Regions from separate parts of the Amycolatopsis sp. NPDC114503 genome, predicted to be linked through region 3. Evidence: riboswitches for the same ligand, from Rfam matches in the RefSeq annotation. Region 3 holds a riboswitch; each other region holds the start of a gene.
The links. A riboswitch is a leader RNA that binds a small molecule or an ion and turns the genes downstream of it on or off. The one in region 3 is predicted to bind S-adenosylmethionine.
Positions count from the first base shown of each region.

Region 1: another riboswitch for S-adenosylmethionine. It lies ahead of ACZ7OI_RS18900 (aminotransferase class V-fold PLP-dependent enzyme); the one in region 3 lies ahead of thrC (threonine synthase).
Region 2: another riboswitch for S-adenosylmethionine. It lies ahead of ACZ7OI_RS25110 (methionine ABC transporter ATP-binding protein); the one in region 3 lies ahead of thrC (threonine synthase).

Region 1 covers NZ_JBVKDT010000004.1:373,835-380,508, forward strand. Annotated here, with positions in the region: gene ACZ7OI_RS18900 (aminotransferase class V-fold PLP-dependent enzyme) at 214-1,542, opposite strand; SAM riboswitch class IV at 1,583-1,697, opposite strand; gene ACZ7OI_RS18905 (potassium/proton antiporter) at 1,793-3,271, opposite strand; gene ACZ7OI_RS18910 (ArsR/SmtB family transcription factor) at 3,372-4,067, opposite strand; gene ACZ7OI_RS18915 (penicillin-binding transpeptidase domain-containing protein) at 4,108-5,766, opposite strand; gene ACZ7OI_RS18920 (amino acid permease) at 5,838-6,674, opposite strand, start outside.
Region 2 covers NZ_JBVKDT010000005.1:711,614-718,287, forward strand. Annotated here, with positions in the region: gene ACZ7OI_RS25110 (methionine ABC transporter ATP-binding protein) at 196-1,209, opposite strand; SAM riboswitch class I at 1,425-1,515, opposite strand; gene rsmA (16S rRNA (adenine(1518)-N(6)/adenine(1519)-N(6))-dimethyltransferase RsmA) at 2,092-2,934, opposite strand; gene ACZ7OI_RS25120 (transglycosylase family protein) at 3,027-4,409, opposite strand; gene ACZ7OI_RS25125 (TatD family hydrolase) at 4,837-5,661, opposite strand; gene metG (methionine--tRNA ligase) at 5,951-6,674, opposite strand, start outside.
Region 3 covers NZ_JBVKDT010000004.1:802,779-809,452, forward strand. Annotated here, with positions in the region: gene ACZ7OI_RS20790 (class I SAM-dependent methyltransferase) at 1-257, shown strand, start outside; gene ACZ7OI_RS20795 (VOC family protein) at 254-628, opposite strand; gene ACZ7OI_RS20800 (DMT family transporter) at 651-1,514, opposite strand; gene rpsT (30S ribosomal protein S20) at 1,909-2,169, shown strand; gene holA (DNA polymerase III subunit delta) at 2,559-3,530, opposite strand; SAM riboswitch class I at 3,662-3,795, shown strand; gene thrC (threonine synthase) at 3,809-5,074, shown strand; gene ACZ7OI_RS20820 (ComEC/Rec2 family competence protein) at 5,099-6,674, opposite strand, start outside.

The sequences.
Region 1 (6,674 bases), 430 kb from region 3:
GGGATCAAACAAGAGACTGAAGCCACTCATCTGTCAAAACCGAATGATCCCCCCGAACCCCAGAAAAAATCACTGGACCCCACCAGGGACCCCCCCCACTCCTCGGCCCGAAACGTCGGCTTAAAGCGATCCCGCACGCGACGGCGAAGCCGGCGCCATCAAACCCAGTCCTGCCGAGCCACCAACCAAAACCGGCGCCCTACCCCCGCACACTCACCCACAAAACCCCGGCAACTCCCGCGTATCCCCCACCGGCCCCCACCGCCCGTCAACCTTGGCGTACTCCCACCGAGCCCCCCGAGCCACGATCTGCCGCAACGCCAGCACCAGCCGATCCACGTGCTCCTCGGTACTCCCCAGCCCCAGGCTCACCCGAACCGCCTGCTGCCCCTCGCCCCCGGCCTCCCGAATCAACCGCCGAGCCGCGACATGCGCACAGAACGCCCCGTCCCGCACCCCGATCCCGTACTCAGCCGACAGCACCGCCGCCAACCACCCCGGCTCGAACCCGTCGACCACAAAACTCACCGTGCCGACCCGATCCACCGGCGCGTCAAAGAACCGCAGCTCAGCAAATCCAGGCAAGCCCTCGAGCCCCTTACGCAACCGCTCCAGCAACGCAGCCTCATGCGCCTCCACGGCCTCCCACCGAGCCGCCAACTGCTCGCAGGCCACCCCGAGCGCATACACCCCAACGGTATTCGGCGACCCAGCCTCGTGCCGCTCCTCACCGCTGTTCCACACCACGGCTTCCTCGGTCACCAGCTTGGTCGCCCCACCACCGGCGAGATACGGCTCAGCCGCCCGCAACCAGTCGCTGCGCCCGACCAACGCCCCAGCCCCAAACGGCGCATACAACTTGTGCCCGGAAACCGCCACGTAGTCGACATCCAACTCCCGCAACGAAATCCGCCGATGCGGCGCGAGCTGAGCCGCGTCCAACGCCACCCGGGCCCCGTGCTTCCGAGCCACCGCAGCAATCTCCGCCACCGGCAACAACTCGCCAGTCACATTCGACGCCCCAGCGACCACCACCAACCGAGGCCCCTGCGGACATTCCGCCAGCGCTTCGTCCACAACGGACACCGCGGCAAGCCGAGTCCGCGGCAACTGCACCCGCCGAACGTTCGGCCCCCGCCACGGCAACAGCGCGGCATGGTGCTCACTGTCGAAAACAACCACAGAAGTCTTACGCGGCAACGCTTTCGCCAGCAGATTGAACGCATCAGTCGTGTTGCGCGTGAAGATCACCGAGTCACCGCTGCGAGCATCCACGAACCGGCGCAGCACACCCCGGGTCCGCTCGTACAACCGAGTAGAAACCTGCGACGCAAACCCAGCACCACGATGCACGCTGGCATACCAGGGAAGAAACTCGTCCACCGCCGACCGCACCGCGTCCAGGCACGGCGCGCTGGCCGCGTGATCGAGATTCGCGTAACCGATGTCGCCGCCCGTCACCAGCGGCACCCGCAGCGCCGCACCGGCAACAGTGGGAACAGCGGCAACAGTTTCCGTGGACCGGTCGAGTGCGAGAGTCATGACGGCGCCTCCTCGGCGTTCCGGGGGACCCCCGGCGAGGGGCCCGCGCTTGCCCGTCGCGCTGCGCGACCGGCCTGGTCCTCACCCGGGGCACCCCACCGCGGTAGGAGGGTTGCCGGCCAGCAAGCCGGGGCTTCGCGCTGGCACTCATGACCTGAAACCGACGATAGCGGAAAACCGGGGAGCGAAACCAGCCCCGTCCCGTGATCTGAGACAGCGGTCACACGGGTGTCCACAAAGGACAGAGGGGTCAGGCCCCGGATTCCCCGTGCCAGCGAGCAAGACGACCGGCCCGGTCGACGGCCCGGATGCGCTGTTCGGTCGCGTCGCGGTCGGCGGCGGTCGTGACCACCAGAAGCTGGTCTTCGACCTGCAACCGGCTGGTTTTCTGCGGGGTGAAGGCAGTGCCGCCGCGGACCACGAGACTGACCGTCGCCCCGGCGGGCAGGCGCAGCTCCGACAGGTACACGCCGTGCAGCTTCGACCCCTTCTGGATGCGCACCTGCAGCAGTTCCGCGCCAAGCTCGTCGAGCGGTGCGGCGTCGACCTCGATCTCCTGCGCCTGCGTCGCCTTCGCCAGCCCGAGGATCCGCGCGAGCGGACTGAGCGTCGCGCCCTGCAGCACGGTGAGCACGATGACGAGCACGAAAACCGCGTCCACGAGCCGTTGCGCGCCGGGCACGCCCTCGGACAGCGGGATCATCGCGAGCACGATCGGCACCGCGCCCCGGAGCCCCGCCCAGGACAGGAACACCTGATCCCGCCACGGCAAACGGAACGGCAGCAACGACAGGACCACCGACAGCGGCCGGGCGAGCAGCAGGACCACGGCGCCCGCGACCAGACCCGGAATCAGCGTTTCGAGCAGCCGGGTCGGCGACGCGAACAGGCCGAGCAACACGAACAGGCCGATCTGCGCGAGCCAGCCGAGCCCTTCGGCGAACGACAGGGTGTCCGACCGGTGCGGCAGCTTGGAGTTCCCGAGTACCAGGCCAGCGACGTAGGTGGCGAGCAGGCCGGACGCGTGCGCGAGTTGTCCCGAGGAGTACGCGAGCACGCACACCGCCACCGTGGCGAGCGGGTACAGACCGGTCGCCGGGAGCGCCGCCCGGCGCAACGCCTGCGCGCCCAGCCAGCCGAACGCGAGGCCGAGCACGAGACCGGTGAGCAGTTCGTAGACCACCAGCAGCGGCAGTGACCAATCGACCGCTTCGCCGGACGCGAGCACGACGACCGCGATGTAGGCAGGCGCGTCGTTGATGCCGGATTCCAGTTCCAGCGCGCCGACGAGCCGTTTCCCGACCCCGGCCGTGCGCAGCACGGAAAACACCGCCGCGGCGTCGGTGGACGCGAGAACCGCGCCCCACAGCAGGGAGAGGCGCCAGTCGAGGCCGAGCAGCCAGTGCAATGCCGCGCCGGTGACCGCGATGCTGATCACCACGGCCACTGTGGACAGCAGGATTCCGGGCCCCAGCGAGGGTTTCACCGCGGACCAGCGCGTGGTGAGCCCGCCTTCGGTGAGGATCAGGACAAGCGCGGCGAGGCCGAGCGACTGGGTGAGCGCCGGATTGTCGAAGCGGATGCCGAACCCGGCTTCCCCGAGCACGACGCCGATCCCGAGATACAGCAGCAGCGACGGGAATCCGAGCCGGATGGACACCCGCACCGCGACGACCGAGACGACCAGAACCAGCGCGCCGACGCCCAGCACCATGGGAAGCTCGTCCATTCGCCCGCCTCCCTCCCGGTCGCCCGCAGGCGTCCAGAATAGTGAGGCAGTGTCCGGTTCCCGACCGCGCACCACCGGTGCGGGGGACCACCCAGGTGTGTTACGACGCCTCGGCGGCACTCACCGTCGCGAGATCGACACCGAGCGCGGCGAACGGCCCCCTCGCGCCCGGCAGAACCCGGACCGCGCGCTGCTGGTCCCGTGTCAGCCATCCCGCCTCGACCGCCCGCTCCAGCACCGCCGCCGGGACCGCGCCGGCGAGGTGCTCGCGCCGCTCTGTCCAATCCAGACAGTCGCGCAGCAGCGGCCGCCGCGGCCGATCCGGCACCGCCACGCCGAGATCGGCCAGCACCTCGCGTCCGGCGTCGGTGAGCGCGAGCCCGTCCGACACGTCGATCAGTCCCCGATCGACCATCCCGTCCCGCAACGCGACCCCGAGCGTCCCGGCCAGATGGTCGTAACAACTGCGCGCGAAGGACAATCGCTGTACCCGCAACGAAGTCCGCAGCCCGGACGGCCGTTTCAGTTCGGCATGCTGCGCCAAATGCTCGATCAACTCCGCAACCCGCGGATTCGCAAGCCGCACGTACGCGTGCCGCCCCTGCTTCACCCGGGCCACGAACCCGGCCTCGGCCAATCGCGTCACGTGCTCGCTGGCCGTCGAAACCGCGATCCGCGCGGCGGCGGCCAGTTCGCCGACCGTCCAGGCGCGGCCGTCGAGCAGCGCGAGGCACATGGTCGCGCGGCTCGGGTCGGCGAGAACAGCGGCGACCTCGGCCAGTGCGACGGTTTCCATGCCTCAACGGTAGAGCGGGGACACTTCGGCCGCGGCCGAACTACAGCGCGTCGAGGAACTTCGCGCCGAGCGAGACGGCCGGTTTGGAGTCGTTGGCCCCCTCCAGGAAGACCGCGAACGCCAGGTCGCCGCGGTAGCCGACGAACCAGCCGTGCGCCTCCGCGCCGTCGCCGAACTGCGCGGTGCCGGTCTTGCCGAACACCGAACCGGAGTGCGACAGCCCGGTCGCCGTGCCGCCGGTGACGACCTCGCGCATCATCGGCCGCAACGCCGACAGCACCGACGACGGCGGCGGATTGTAGCCGGTGTTGACCTTGGTGCCGTCCGCCCACAGCCGCGGCACGACCGCGTGCCCGGACGCCGCGGTCGCCGCCATCACCGCCGCTCCCATCGGGCTGACCTGCACCTTTCCCTGGCCGATGCCGTCCTCGACCTGCTCGTCCGCATTCGCCGCCGGGTCGACGCGGCCCAGCTCGGTGGACAGGCCGCCGATCCCGAAGTCGGCGTTGAGGCCGAACTGGGTGGCCGCCTTCGCGAGTCCGTCGGCGGGCAGCTGCGACGCGAGCCGGGCGAACGTGGTGTTGCAGGACTTCGCGAACGCCTTGTGCACGGTGGTCGTGCCGAGGTCGAATCCCTCGTTGGAGAGCGTGCGGGTGCCGATCCGGTCGGTCAGCGGGCACGGCACCGAGGAATCCGGCGTGACCAGCCCGGCTTCCAGCGCCGCGGTCGCGGTGACGATCTTGAACGTCGAACCCGGTGCGTACTGGCCGCTGAACGCCGACGCCGCGTTGGTGACGCTGGCATTCTGCGCCACGGCGAGCAGATCGCCGGAAGACGGCTGGATCGCGACCAGGACCGCCTTGCCGTGATATCCGTCGACCGCCGCCTGAGCTGCGTTCTGCGTCGCGACGCTGAGCCCGGTGGCGGCCGGTTTGTGGTCGCCTTCGGGATTTCCGAACAACGCCTCCAGGCTCTTGCCCGAAGCGTCCACGCGCTCGACCGCGAAGGCTTCGGACGCCTGCCCGTGCCCGGTGAGCGCCGAACGGAGCAGCGGGAACGCCTTGTCGTCAGCCAGTTTCAGCCCGCCGCTGCCGGACACGACGAGCGGTTTGCCGTCGCGGTCGACCACCGCCGGCACGTCCGAGGACGCGAGCGCCAGCCGCTGCCCGGCTTCCAGCTTGGGGTGCAGGACCGTCGGCGCCCAGTGGACACGCCACTTGCCCTGCGCCTGGACGAGGCCGAGGTTGCCGGTGTACGTCCAGGTGCGGCCAGGGCCGAGGTTCCAGGTGATGGTGTAGGCCGCCGTGGCCTTGTCGCCCTGCGCCGCGCCGACGTCGCCGAGCTTGGCGGTCAGCTGCGTGGGCCGAAGCATCGCCCACGCGTCCTGAAGCGCGGAAGAGGCGTCCGTCGGAGCGTCGGTGGCCTTGCTGGCCGTGTCAGCGTCCTTCGTGGCGAAGGCGAGCAGGTACTCGCGGGCTGCCGAGCTCGGGTCGTTCGGCTCCGCGGCGGTCGACGCCGGCTCCGAACCCGGCGAGGCCGCCGTCGGTCCCCCGCCGCCGAGCAGCACGACCGCTGCCACCACGATCGCGACCACGGCCAGCGCGCCCCCGATCAGCACGCCCTTCTTCCCGGCAGGACTCACCGTCGCATCCCCCTCGCCCCACGCGGTCCGCCCGCGTCCCTGGCTCAGCTTGCCCATCGCGGAACAGAACCGGGTGTTACCTCGGGGAACGCGACAAATTCGTGATCAATGCCGCGCTGTATAGGTCGTTATACAGTTTGGTCGGCCTTCCGGCGGGCGCGCTGCCAGCAGATCCCGGCCACGACCAGGACCGCGACCAGCACGCCCGAGCTGATCAGCTGGATCCTGGCGTCGTGGTCGGCGAGCAACACCGCCAGGATCGCGACCATCGCGGCCAGCGTCGCCCAGGTCAGATACGGGAAGCCCCACATCCGCACGGTCAGGCTCTCCGGCGCGGTGCGTTCCAGCTGCCGCCGCACTCGCAACTGGGTGCAGGCGACCAGGATCCACACGATCAGCAGCACCGAGCCGACCGCGTTGAGCAGGTACTGGAAGACGGTGTCCGGCCAGAGCGCGTTGAGCGCCACGGCCACGAAGCCGAACAACACCGAAGCCGCGACCGCGAAGACGGGCACACCGTTTCGGTCCACTTTGGTCAGTGCGCGAGGAGCGTGTCCGCGTCGGGCCAGCGAGTACACCATGCGCGCCGCGCCGTACATGTTGGTGTTCAGCGTGGACAGCAGGGCGAACAGGATGACGACGTTCATGATCTGCCCGGTCGCCGGGATCCCGATGCGTTCGAGCACCGCGGCGAACGGGCTCTGCCCGGCCTGGACGCTCGTCCACGGCAGGAGCGAGACGATGACCAGCATGGAACCGACGTAGAACACCGAAATCCGCACGACCGCGTTGCGGACCGCCCTGCCGACGGCGTGCGCGGGATCGTCGGACTCCGCGGCGGCGATGGTCACCACTTCCAGGCCGCCGAAGGTGAAGACGACGGCGAGCAGACCGGTGCCGACGCCTTGCCATCCGTTGGGCAGCAGACCGCCGTGGCCGAGGAGATTGCCGGCGCCGACGAAGGA
Region 2 (6,674 bases), on a different contig from region 3:
CCATCGAGACAAAAGCGGGGGCGCGGGGGGGGTTGGGGGGGAGAGGTTTACCCCCCCCCCGGGCTGCGACACTCCCCTCCCCCCCACGCCGACTTAAGGCGATCCCGCCCGCGACGGCGGAGCCGGCGCCATCAAACACAGTTCTGCCGCGCCATCAAACACAGCCGTCACCAATCAAGCAGCAACCACACCCTGTCAAGCCGCAACCACACCCTGCGGCCCCCGAGCCACCTGACTCACGTGCGCCCCCCGATCAGCGATCCACGACAGCGCCGCGTCAGCTCGTTCGCCCCGCACCCCGAGCCGGAAGCGAGCGATCGGAGTGTCCCCGATCCGAGTGAGGCCACCACCAATGGTGGCGAGTTCCACGTCGAACCGGCTGGCCGCCTCAGGCAGCAACGCGCCCACCGACGCAAACCCGATCAGCACAACGTCGACCGCGCGGTCGTACTTCGCGGCCTGGGTGCGCGAGGTCTCGATCGACGGCAGCACCGCCTGCGCGGTCCAGCTGTCCGGCGTCGAGATCAGGTCGAGCACCGTGCCGCGTTCGACGATCGCGCCGTTGTCGAGGACCGCGACGTCGTCGCAGACCCGGCGGACGACGTCGGCGTCCGGCGTGGTGACGACGACCGTCACGCCCAGTTCGGCGCGCGCCCGGTCGAGCACGGCCAGCACCGCGCCGGCGTCCTCGGCCGAGACCCCGGCGGTCGGGTCGTCGGCGAGCAGCACGGCCGGTCCGGCGGCGAGCGCCTTCGCGACCGCGACCCGGCGGAGCTGGCCTTCGGTGAGCTCTTCCGGCTTCTGCGCGGCGCGCGGGGTGAGGCCGACCAGGTCGAGCAGCGAGCCGACCCGGCTGCGCCGCTGCGGGCCGTCGACGCCGAGCTGTTCCAGCGGGCTGGCGATGTTGCCCGCGATGGTGCGCTCGGCGAGCAGCTCCGGCTTGGTCCCGACGACACCGAGTTGGCGGCGGATCTCCCGCAGCCGCTTGCCGTCGAGCGTCGCGGTGTTGAGGCCGTCGAGCCGCACGACACCGCGGTCGGGGCGCTCCTGCAGCGCGATGCAACGGGCGAGGGTCGACTTGCCGGAACCGGACGGACCCACGATTCCGAACAGCGAGCCGGCTTGCACGTCAACGCTCACGTCGCGCAGCGCGGCGACGCGATTTCCGTGGAAGGGAAAGGACTTGGACACGTTTTCGACAGTGATCACGAAAGGGCTCCAGGCAAAACGAGGCGCAGCGCCGCTTCCGGGCGCGCCAGGCGTCATCGAATTACCGTCCACAGTGGACGGCGCAAGAAACTACAGAGAAAAGATCAGGCGATGACCATGGAGCGTTGACACGCACATACCGAGCGGCGACCTTCGTCGACTACGCGCCGGCGGGTCAGCAGGAGCGGGCGGGTGACCCTCTTCATCGAAAACAGCCTCCATCGGTCCTGGCGGTAGCACCTGCCCTGCGGAGGGTGGTTGCTGCGACTTCGGCGAGCCAGGTCTCTCAGTCGCTCGGGATGGACGCTTTCGAGTAAAGCCGATCCCATTGGCTGAACGCAAGCGCGTTGGTGCAGATCACACGTCTGGTGGTGCCCGCATACCGGAACACCGCGTCCAAGACCCGGAAACCCGGAACCTCGGTCGCCGAACAGTGCTTCGACCTGGGAAACCCTCGCCCCAGTGGCCGGTCGCGAACCAGTTCGTTCCACTGTGGACGATCAAGGATCTTTGTGGAACAACAGTTTTCTCGTTGTCAAGTGACCGGCGCCCGCGGACTGCAACGCCGGATTCGCGAGGTCCGCGACCGAGTCGAGATAGGTCAGTGAAGCGAAGCACCTCGAACCGGCGTCCCTGAACAATCCGGCCCAGGGAGCAATCAGACTCCCCCGAATGCCAAGGCTCTGACGAGCCGACCGTCACAGGTAACCGGCCATCTCGGCCGCAATCGCACGATCACCGAAAGTAGCTGGCTGCCCCGGAATGCCCACGATCAGCGACGACGCAAGGTCATCAGGCCACCCAGCGAAATCAAGGCCCGCATCCGGAATACCCGCCGCGCCGCCGCAGTTGGACGTCACAAGCGAGCGACGTGGGAGGGGGTCAGTTTGCGGCAGCCGCAATCCGCGCGAACGCGTGCACGTCGAGCTGTTCCCCGCGCGTCTTCGGGTCGATCCCCGCTTGGACTAGCAACTCACCGGCCCGCTCGGCGGAACCGGCCCATCCGGCCAGCGCGGCCCGCAAAGTCTTGCGCCGCTGCGAAAACGCCGCGTCGACCACCGCGAACAACCGCGCGCGATCCACTCCGGAAACCGGGTCGGTCCGGGTGAACGACACCAGTGCGGAATCGACGTTCGGCACCGGCCAGAACACCGCTCGCGGCACCGCGGCGACCTTGCGCGCCGGTCCGTACCAAGCGAGCTTCACGCTCGGCACGCCGTAAGTCCGGCTGCCCGGCCCGGCCGCCATCCGATCGGCGACCTCGGTCTGGACCATCACGAGCCCGCTGCGCAGCGACGGCAGTTCGGCCAGCAGATGCAGCACCACCGGCACCGCGACGTTGTAGGGCAGGTTCGCCACGATCGACACCGGCTCAGCCGGCAGATCGGCAGCCCGCACCCGCAGCGCGTCGGCTCCGACGACGGTCAGCCGCTCCGCTGCCTCCGGGGCGCGCTCGGCGACAGTGCGAGGCAGGCGGGCGGCCAGCACCGGATCGATCTCCACGGCGACGACCTGAGCGCCAGCGGCGAGCAGGCCGAGCGTCAGCGACCCGAGACCGGGCCCGACCTCCAGCACGACGTCCCCCGGCCGCACGCCGCCGAGTTCGACGATGCGGCGGACCGTGTTGGGGTCGTGCACGAAGTTCTGCCCGAGCTTCTTCGTGGGCCGGACGTCGAGTTCGTCGGCCAGCCCGCGGATTTCGACAGGCCCCAGCAGTTCCACCACCGGACGAGCCTACCCAGCGCCGCGGGGCGCACGAAAAACAGGCGGCCGGGAGCGCGAAGCTCCCGGCCGCCTGCTGGAAATTCCGATGCCGCTCAGGCCTTGTAGCCGCAGCCCCAGGCGCTGTAGCCGCCGCGAGCGTCGCGCACCTTCTCGGCGGTCGCGATCTGCTGCTCACGGGTGGCCTTGTCGGCCGTCGGGGCGTACTGCGTGCCGCCGTAAGCCGCCCAGGTCTGCTTGTCGAACTGGAGGCCGCCGTAGTAGCCGTTGCCGGTGTTGATGGACCAGTTGCCGCCCGACTCGCACTGCGCGATCCGGTCCCACACGCCGGTGTCGCCGATGGCCGGGGCCGGCGGCTTCTTGGTGCCGACCTTGATGATCTTGGCCTTGGCCTCGACCAGGGTCTTCTCCGAGACCTGCTCGCGCGAGATCTCTTCGCCGTTCTTCTTCGTGACCTTGTAGGTCACCAGCTTCTTGCCCGGCGTGCCCGGGTCCTCGACGCTCTGCTGGCCCTGCAGCTGCGTCGGGTCGTCGACCTTCTGCACCTCGGGGTCGATGGTCTCTTCCTGGTTGACCATCGACACGCCCATGCGGCTGACGTGGACCTCGGCGCCGTTCTTCAGGCTGACGTCGAGGCCGCCGTCGATCGCGTCGTCCGGGCCGAGGTTCAGCTTCAGGTCGGAGGCGAGCTCCTTGGTGGTCACCGCGTTGGTGCTCACCTGGCGGGGCGCGTTGGTGCCGTCGAAAAGCGTGATGTGCTTGAGGGTCTTGACCTGGACGGTCGACCCCTCGAGCGGAAGGTCGCCGGTCTGCGGCATCGACGTCCACGCGCCCTGGGAGAGCATGCTGCCCATGCCGAGCTGGTTCATCGCCTCGCCGAGCGTGGTCGCCCGGACCCAGGAGGGCCGCGACACGCCGTCCACGACGAGGTTCAGCTGACGGCCGCGCTCGAGCTTGATGACGCCGCCGTCGCCGACCGCCGCCTGCGGCGAGGGCGAAAGCGCGTCGTGCTCGCCGACCGACAGGCCCGCGTCCTTGAGGACGTCGCCGACGGTGCCGCCGTAGCTGTGCACGGTCTGCTGGTGGCCGTCGACGTCGACGGTGATGCTCTTGTTCATCGCGAGCGCCGCCGCGCCGCCACCGCCGACGGTGACCAGCAGCGAAAGCACCGCGCCCTTGAGGAAGCGGCGCTTCCAGGTCTTGGTCGCCTCGCGCAGCCCTTCCTCGACCGCGGCCTTCTTGGCCTGCGGGGAGGCGGTGCGGTCTTCCTCGACCTCGTCCGGGAGGACGAGCGGCGGAAGCATCGTGGTTTCCGCGTTGATGAGGCGGATCAGCTCGTCGACGTCGACGTCGATTTCCGACATCAGCATGTCGGCGTCCGGGCCCAGCGCGGCGAGCACGTCCTGCTCGGTCACGCGGAGCTCGTCGGAGAAGTCAAGCTGCCCGTACGCGGTGTCTTCGAGCTCGCGGTCGAGCACGGCCACCGAGGACGCGGAGGAGGAAAAATACGCCGAACCCGCGTCAAGACGCGTGTCATCCTGCCGACTACCAGTCACCGGGTCGTTCCCTTTCCCAAGACATCGCGCGTGTTTCGCGCGTCGCCCTTCGTTCGCGACGCACCCTCAGGCGCGCCTCTCAAGTCCGACACCCCCAGCCAGCGCCATCGTCACGGTCCCAGGTCGTACCAACCCCGGTTCCGCTTCCCCGACGTGCACTGACGTGACTGGTGGGCGTATCAGCCGGCTCCGCTGCGCAGAACCGACCGGCACGATCACGGGACAGTAACGGGTGTTGGCAGGTTGCGCAAACACCCCCCGGAGTGTCGTGACTTGCGTCACTCATCAGGTGGACGAATGCGCGGTCTCGAATGTCGCAATCCGTGCAAGCCGTTGTGACACTGAGGAATCAGACGGGCAGCCGGTATGCGCGTTCGGCAGTGGTCCGGACCGCTTCGGCCACCTCGTGGACCGCCTCGCCGCGCAGTTGGGCGAGGAAGCGGACGGTGTAAGCGGTGCAATACGGCTCGTTCGGCCGCCCACGGTAGGGATGAGGCGTCAGAAACGGCGCGTCCGTCTCGGCGAGGAACTGCCCGCGCGGCACGATGCGCGCGGCCTCGTGCAGCCCGCGCGCGTTCTTAAAGGTGACCGTGCCGGCGAAGGACAGGATGTAGCCCTTGTCGATACAACGGCGCGCGATGTGCTCGTCGCCAGAGAAGCAGTGGAAGACGACCGTCTCGGGCGCGCCTTCCTCGTCGAGGATGCGAAGCACGTCCTCGTGCGCGTCGCGGTCGTGGATCATCAGCGCCTTGCCGAGCCGCTTCGCGAGGTCGATGTGCCAGCGGAAGGCAACCTGCTGCGCATCGTGCGGCGAGTAGTCCCAGTAGTAATCGAGACCGGTCTCGCCGACCGCGACCACCCGGTCCCCCTGCGCCAGACGCTCCACTTCGGACTGTTCGGCAGGCCCGAATTCCTTGGTGCGCGTGGGATGGATGGCCACAGCCGCGAAGACCCGCGAGTCCCAGGTGGACGCTTCGGTGGCCCAACGAGCGGCCGCAAGATCGTCCGCGACCGTGACAACACGCGCGACGCCAGCCCGCTCCGCCCGGTCAACCATCTCCGCGACATCAGCCGCGGTCTTGGCTCCGCATGCGTCGAGATGAGTGTGCGCGTCGACCACCGTCACCGGCAGCCGGTCGGGGATCGGGGGAAGTTCGCGCTTTTCGTCACTCATAACCCCAAAGCTACTGCGCCCCCTCCCCCGGACGCTGTGAGGGGAACCCTGACGGACTCAGATTCCCCCAGGGTTCCCCTCACAGCCCTAAACCGCCACCGGCGCACCCAACCCACCAGCGCACCCACACCACCCCCGCACCCCGATACGAAGCCAAAAACGCGGACGGCGGGTGCTTGTCAAGGCATCTTTCCCGCCTTGACAAGCACCCGCCGTCCGTCATCACAATGGGCTTCGGGGTGCCCCTACTAAACAGGGCGCAATGTCGCCGCCAGGCGACGAGCAGACCTCAGTCAGTCACAATCGGGGCCCACTCCGGCCCGGTCTCGCCGAGCTTCGGGTCCAGCTTCGTGAACAGCGGCGTCGGCTTCTCCAACGGCCGCCCGACCTCGATCGGCTTCGACTCCCACTTCGCCTGCTCGCTCTTGTAGTCGCCGGTGAGGATCGGGTTGATCCGGTCCGGCACGTCGAGGTCCTCGACCTCCTGCAACTCAGGCTGCGCAGCCCAAACCCCGGTCCCGCCCAGCGCCTCGTGCACCTTCTGCGCCGAATGCGGCAAGAACGGCGTCAGCAAGGTATTGGCATCACTGACCACCTGCAACGCCGTGTGCAACACCGCATCCCGCCGATCCGGATCCTCCTTGAGCTTCCAAGGCTCCTGATCCGACAGATACCGGTTAGCCGCCGTGACCACCCGCATCGCCTCAGCCGCGGCCAGCTTGAACCGCGACCGAGCAAGATGCCCGCCCGCCGTATCGAACGCCTGCCGCGACAGCGCCTTCAACTCCTCGTCCGCGGGCGCAGGCGCGGTCGGAGCAGGAATCGCCCCATTGTTCTTGTGCGCCATCGAAATCGACCGGTTGACGAGGTTCCCCCACTCGTTGGCCAGCTCGAAGTTGGTCCGCCGGACGAACTCGTCCCACGTGAAGTCCGTGTCCTGAGTCTCCGGACCGGCCACCGAGATGAAGTACCGCAGCGCGTCCGGCCCGAACTCCCGCAGGAAGTCGTGCACG
Region 3 (6,674 bases):
CGGCGGACGTCGTGCTGACCGTGAACAACGTCCAGCTTTGGGAAGACCGCGCGGCGGGCTTCGCCGAGCTGTTCCGGGTGCTGCGGCCAGGCGGACGTCTGCTGCTCTCGGCGCACGAGAAATGGCTCCCGGTGACGCGGCACGAACTGGCCGACGAGGCCGCCGCAGCGGGATTCACCGACCTGCAGACCTGGACCTGGGACCCTCCGGGGTTCGCCGCGCTCGCGGCCCAGCTTCGAGCCGTGAAACCGGGCTAGCGCTTGTCGCGCCGCAACGGGTGGTCCTCCGGGACCTCGACGAGGACGATCCGCAATCCGTCCGGGTCGGCGATCCACGCCTCGTCGGTGCCCCACGGTTCGCGACGAGCCTCGCGCACCGGTTCGACCCCGCGCCCGGCCAATTCGGCCAGGGTCGCCGGGAGATCGCGGACCTGCAGGAACAGATTGACGTCCGGCCCCGGCCCTTCTTCGCCGGTTCCGACCACTTCGATCGAGCCGCCGCCGGCGAAAAACCGGGTGCCGCCAGGGAACTCGCGCTCGATCGCGAGGCCGAGCGCGTCGCGATAGAACGCGGTCGACACCTCGTGGTCGCGAGGGTGGATCAGCATCCGGCTGCTCAGTACGTCCATGGCTCCTGCCTACCCGAGCCGCTCAGGCGACCGCAATCGCAGCGATCCCGGCCAGCACCACCAGCGATCCGGCAAGCCGCCGCACCGCGTTGCGCTCGCGGAGCACGAGCCAGGCGGCGACCCCGCCGAAGACGATCGACAGTTCGCGCGCCGGAGCGACGAGGCTGACCGGCGCGATCCGCAAGGCGTACAGGACCAGCAGGTAGCTGGCGGGCGAGGCCAGCCCGACGATCAGCACCTCGCGCCGATGATCGCGCCACAGCCGCTTGATCTCGGAGCGACCGCGGGCGGCAGCCGGCGCGAGCAGGATGCTCTGGCCGATCGCGCCGCCGCCGAAATAGACGAGCGGGGGCACGCCGAGCGACGTGACCGAATGCGCGTCCCAAATCGTGTAAGCCGCGATGACCGTTCCGGTGGCGACGCCGTAGAACACCCCGGCGCGACGAGCCTTGGCGTCGCCGGTGCTGCCGCCGAGACTGATCACCAGGACGCCCGCGACGACGAGGAAGGCACCGACCAGCCCGAGCACGCCCGGCCGTTCGCCCAGGACCGTGACGGCCACGAGCACCGACACCAGCGGACCGGTGCCGCGGGCCAGCGGGTAGACGATCGACAGGTCGCCGACCTCGTAGCCGCGCTGCAGCACGGTCCCGTACACCACGTGCAGGACCGCGGTGACCAGCGCGGCGAGCAGCCAAGTCCATTGTGGACGTTCCGGTTCGACGGCCAGCGCGACCGCGATCACCGGGAGCATCGCCGCCGCGGAAACCGTGTAGTACAGCCAGACGAACCGCGGCCCGCCGCCGGAAACCCGTTTGGCGGCGAGGTTCCACACGGCGTGCACGACCGCGGCGACGAGGACCATGGCGAGAGCAGTGGTGTTCATCCGGGACCCTTTCAGGTTTTCAGCGCACGCCGAAGACCGGGTCCTCCAGGCTTTTGTCCCGTCAGATGAACGGCAGGGCTCGGTGTCCCGCCGAAGGTGCCGCTCGGACCAGGCCCGCCCGCCCTCGTTGTCTTCGCGACCCGCTCTGCGGGACCACGGGCAGGCGACGGAACCCTAGGCACTACCGAGATCCACCGTAACCGAGCCGTCGGCGGGATGCCGAGCGGTTTCCCGGCTCCGGGGTCCGCGCCGGGGCCGCGAGCAGGGCTGTTAAGATTTTCGACTGTTGCCGTGCGGCATTCCGTCAGGGAGGAAACCCGGCCGCCCCTCGGGGCAGGCCTGGAGCCACACAGACGCGGCAGCGACCTTCACCGAGTGAAAGAGGAACGCCTCCATGGCCAACATCAAGTCGCAGGTCAAGCGCATCGACACCAACGAGAAGGCGCGGCAGCGCAACCTGGCGATCCGGTCCTCGGTGAAGACCGCGATCCGCAAGTTCCGCGAGGCCGCCGAAGCCGGTGACAAGGACAAGGCCCTCGAACTGCAGCGCGACGCCGCTCGCAAGCTCGACAAGGCCGTCACCAAGGGCGTCATCCACGCCAACCAGGCCGCGAACAAGAAGTCGGCTCTCGCGAAGCGCGCGAACCAGCTCTGAGCGCAGTCTTTCCGGAAGGCCCGGCGGCTTCGGCTGCCGGGCCTTTTCCGTGCGCTGGGGTCTTCGGTGTGCTGGGGTCTTCGGTGTCCCGGGGCTTCCGTGTCCCGGGGCCTTCCGCGTCCCGGAGTCTTCCGCGTCCCGGAGTCTTCCGCGTCCCGGAGTCTTCCGCGTCCCGGAGTCTTCCGCGTCCCGGAGTCTTCCGCGTCCCGGGGGTCGCGGATCGGCTCGGCCCGGGGGTCGCGGATCGGCTCGGCCCGGGCGACAGGGCGACGGCTGCCCGCGACCCTCAGCCGGTGGTCGTCACGGCGTCCAGCGGAACTCCCGTCTCGTCACGGCGTCCAGCGGAACCCCCGTCAGCAGCCGGTCAGGGGCCGCCTGTCACCTGAGCGTCAGCGGTTCTCCTTGGCCGCGACCACCTCGAGGACCGCGCGCTGCAGAGCGTAGTTCGCATCGGCCGCCGCGCCCTTGACCTCGGCGTTCAGCCGCGCCACGACGCGCATCGCGGTCGCCAGGCCGTCCGGGCCCCAGCCGCGCGACTGGCCCTGCGCCTTGCGGATCTTCCACGGCGGCATGCCGAGTTCGCCCGCCATCTGGTTCGGGTTGCCCCGGCCGGCCGCGGACACGCGCGCGATCGTGCGGACCGCGTCGGCCAGCGCGTCGGCAATCAGGACGTGCGGGACGCCCAGCTGCATCGCCCACTGCAGCGACTCCATCGCGGCCGCCCGGTCGCCCGCGACGGCCTTCTCCGCGACCGCGAAGCCGGTCACGTCGGCGCGTCCGGTGTGGTAGCGGCGGACCGCCTGCTCGTCGATGGCTCCCCCGGTGTCGGCGACCAGCTGCGTCGCCGCCGAGGACAGTTCGCGCAGGTCCGAGCCGACCGAGTCGAGCAGCGCCAGCAGGCCCGCGCCGTCGATCTTGCCGCCCGCGCGGCGCACCTCGTTGCGGACGAACGCCTCGCGCTCGGCCGGTTTGGTGAGCTTCGGGCATTCGGTGATTTCCGCGCCCGCTTTTTTCAACGCGCCCGGCAGCGCTTTCGCGGCCTTGCTCCGCCCGCCGCCGCTGTGCACGACCACGAGGACGATGCCGTCGGCCGGAGCCTTCACGTACGCCAGGACAGCGTCGGACAGCTCCTGCGAGATGTCCTGCGCCGACTCGAGAACGATCACGCGCCCCTCGGCGAACAACGACGGGCTGACCAGCTCGGCCAGGACAGGCGGTGTGAGATCGGACACCCGCGTCCGCGTGAGGTCCGCCGTCGGGTCCGCGGCCTTGGCCGCGTCGAGGGACGCTCGCACAGCCCGTTCGATGAGCAGTTCTTCCTCGCCCGTGACGAGGTGCAGCGGCGCGGGTGCGGTGGTCACCTCGCCATCTTCTCACCCGGCCGCCGGGCCGTCCGCCCCGGTGATGTGGGCCGCCTCCGTGGCACGAGCTGATCGGGATGTCGTACGGTGTAGGCGAGGACGCGCCCACCCGCGCTCCGACAATCGAATACCGCTCATCCAGAGGGGCAGAGGGAACGGCCCGACGAAGCCCCGGCAACCGGCGTACAGCCTGTCATCCCGCGATCGCGGGGTAGCTGACGACCACGGTGCCAATTCCGGCCCGCTTCGGCGGGACAGATGAGGAAAGGAACCTCGCGATGACTGCAGCCCTCACCGCCACCTCCGCCAACAAGACGATCGACCTCGGTCCGGCCGTCGAACTGGTGTCGAAGGAAGAAGGGCACCGGCAGCCGCTCGCTCCGGAATTCGTCTCCGCCGAAGACTTCTCGCCGCTCGAGGTCGCCTACGACTTCGGCCGCGTCCGCCGCGAGGACATCGAAGCGGGCCCGCGCAACATCTGGCGTTACAAGAAACTCCTTCCCGTCCCCTCGACCGTCGAGGAGACCCCGAACACCGAACCCGGCTGTACCCGGCTCGTGCGCGCCGACCGGCTCGCGAAGGAGCTCGGCCTCAAGAGCCTGTGGGTCAAGGACGACACCGGCAACCCGACGCACTCGTTCAAGGACCGCGTGGTCGCCGTCGCGCTCGCCGCGGCCCGCGAGTTCGGCTTCGAGGTCCTCGCGTGTCCCTCGACCGGCAACCTGGCCAACGCGACCGCCGCCGCCGCGGCGCGCGCCGGCTGGCGGTCGGTCGTGCTGATCCCGAAGAACCTCGAGCGCGCGAAGATCCTCACCACCGCGGTCTACGACGGCGACCTGATCGCCGTCGACGGCAACTACGACGACGTGAACCGGCTCGCCACCGAACTGGCCGGCGAGCACCCGAAGTGGGCGTTCGTGAACGTGAACGTCCGCCCGTACTACTCCGAGGGCTCGAAGACGCTCGCCTACGAGGTCGCCGAGCAGCTCGGCTGGCGCATTCCCGAGCAGATCGTCGTGCCGATCGCCTCCGGTTCCCAGCTCACCAAGGTGGACAAGGGTTTCCGCGAGCTGGGCCAGCTCGGCCTCGTGGACGCCAGCCCGTACAAGGTGTTCGGCGCACAGGCCACCGGCTGCTCGCCGGTCTCCACCGCGTACCGCAACGGCCACGACGTGGTCCAGCCGGTGAAGCCGGACACCATCGCCCGCTCGCTCGCGATCGGCAACCCGGCCGACGGCCCGTACGTGCTCGACGTGGTCAACCGCACCGGCGGCGCGATCGAGGACGTCACCGACGAAGAGGTCGTCGAAGGCATCCGGCTGCTCGCGCGCACCGAAGGCATCTTCACCGAGACCGCGGGCGGCGTCACCGTGGCGACCGCGAAGAAGCTCGTCGAAAGCGGCAAGCTCGACCCGGACGCCGAAACCGTCCTCCTCATCACCGGCGACGGCCTGAAGACCCTCGACGCGGTCGAGAACCACATCGGCCCGAAGGCCACCGTGCCGCCGTCGGCCGCGGCCGTCGCCAAGGCGCTCGGCTATTGACCCGCCGGCCCGGGGTCCGCCGCCCTACCGCGGCGGACCCCGCGGCTCGCCCCGGCGCGCGACCGCCGGTCCGCTTCCGGCGGGCAGAACGGCGGTGTCGCCGTCGATATCGGTCCGGGTGACCAGTACTCCCATCGTGCCGAGAACGTCCACTGTGGACTTGCTCGGATGTCCGTATCCGTTGCCCGCGCCGACACTGATCAGCGCCGTGCGCGGCCGCACCGCCGCGAGAAACTGCGGCAGCGAATACCTCGAGCCGTGATGCGGCACCTTCAGCACATCGGCCCGCAGGTCGACGCCCTCCGCGAGCAGATCAGCTTGCGCGGCCAGTTCCACGTCTCCGGTCAGCAAGACCCGGCCGGCCGAGGTGCCGGCGCGCATGACCACCGAACTGTTGTTGATCATCGTGCCGTCCTGCAAGGCAGGTGACCGAGTGGTGGCGTAGCGCGGACCCAGTACGTCCAGCGACAATCCCGGCCATTCCAGCCGTTGCCCCTCGCTCAACTGCACGAGCGGCACGCCACGACGCCGCGCCTCGCCGGAAACCGACTGCCACGCCCACGCCGGAGCACGTCCGGGCCCTACCGCGATCGCACCTACCGCCCGTCCGTCGAATACCGAGGCGAGGCCTCCGATGTGGTCCGCGTGCAGGTGGCTCAGCACGAGCAGCGGCACCCGTTCGACGCCCAGCCTCCGCAAGCATTCGTCGACCGGCCCCGGCTCCGGTCCGGTATCGACGACCACGGCACGGCCGGGCTCGGCAGTTGCGAGAACTACCGCATCTCCTTGTCCGACATCGCATTCCACCATCGCCCAGCCGTCCGGCGGCCAGCCGGGTGTCAGCACTTTGGCCGGCACGACCGTCAGCAGCACCACAACCAGTCCGATCGCTACCAGCAGCCGAAGCCGGCGAAACCTCGCCGCCACCACGACTACGACCAGCAGGCCCGCCGCGCACAATCCGCCCCACCAGCCACCGGGCCAGGACAGCGCTGCCCCGGGCGCCCTTGCGCCGTGCCGGGCGACGGTGATCAGCCACCGCGCTTCCGGGTCCGCCAGATGGATCAGCACCTGCCCGGCTCCTGGCCACCATGGCCCGACGACTGTCGCGAGCACGCCTAGAACGGTGACCGGCGCGACCACTGGTGCCGCAAGGACATTCGTGACCACCGAGACCAGGCTGACCGTGCCCGCCATCCCGGCGATGACTGGTGCGGTGACCACGAACGCGGCAAGAGGAACGGCGAGGCCTTCGGCGTAGCCGGGCGGAACTCCCCGTCGTACCAACGAATCCGCCCAGCGCGGAGCGAGCAGCACCAGCCCGGCCGTCGCGAGAACCGAGAGTGCGAAACCGAAATTGGCCGCCATCGTCGGATCCCACGCCACGAGTACGCACACCGCGAACGCCAGTGCGGGCAGCGCTGAACCGCGTCGTCCGAGAGCCAGCGCGAGCAAACCGATGCCGCCCATGACGCCTGCCCGCACCACACTCGGTTCAGGGCCCACCAGGACGAGGAATCCCGCCAGGCAGGTGCCAGCCGCCGCTGCGGAAAACCTCGGGCCCGCACGGACCAATCGGCACAGCAGCAGGACGGCCCCG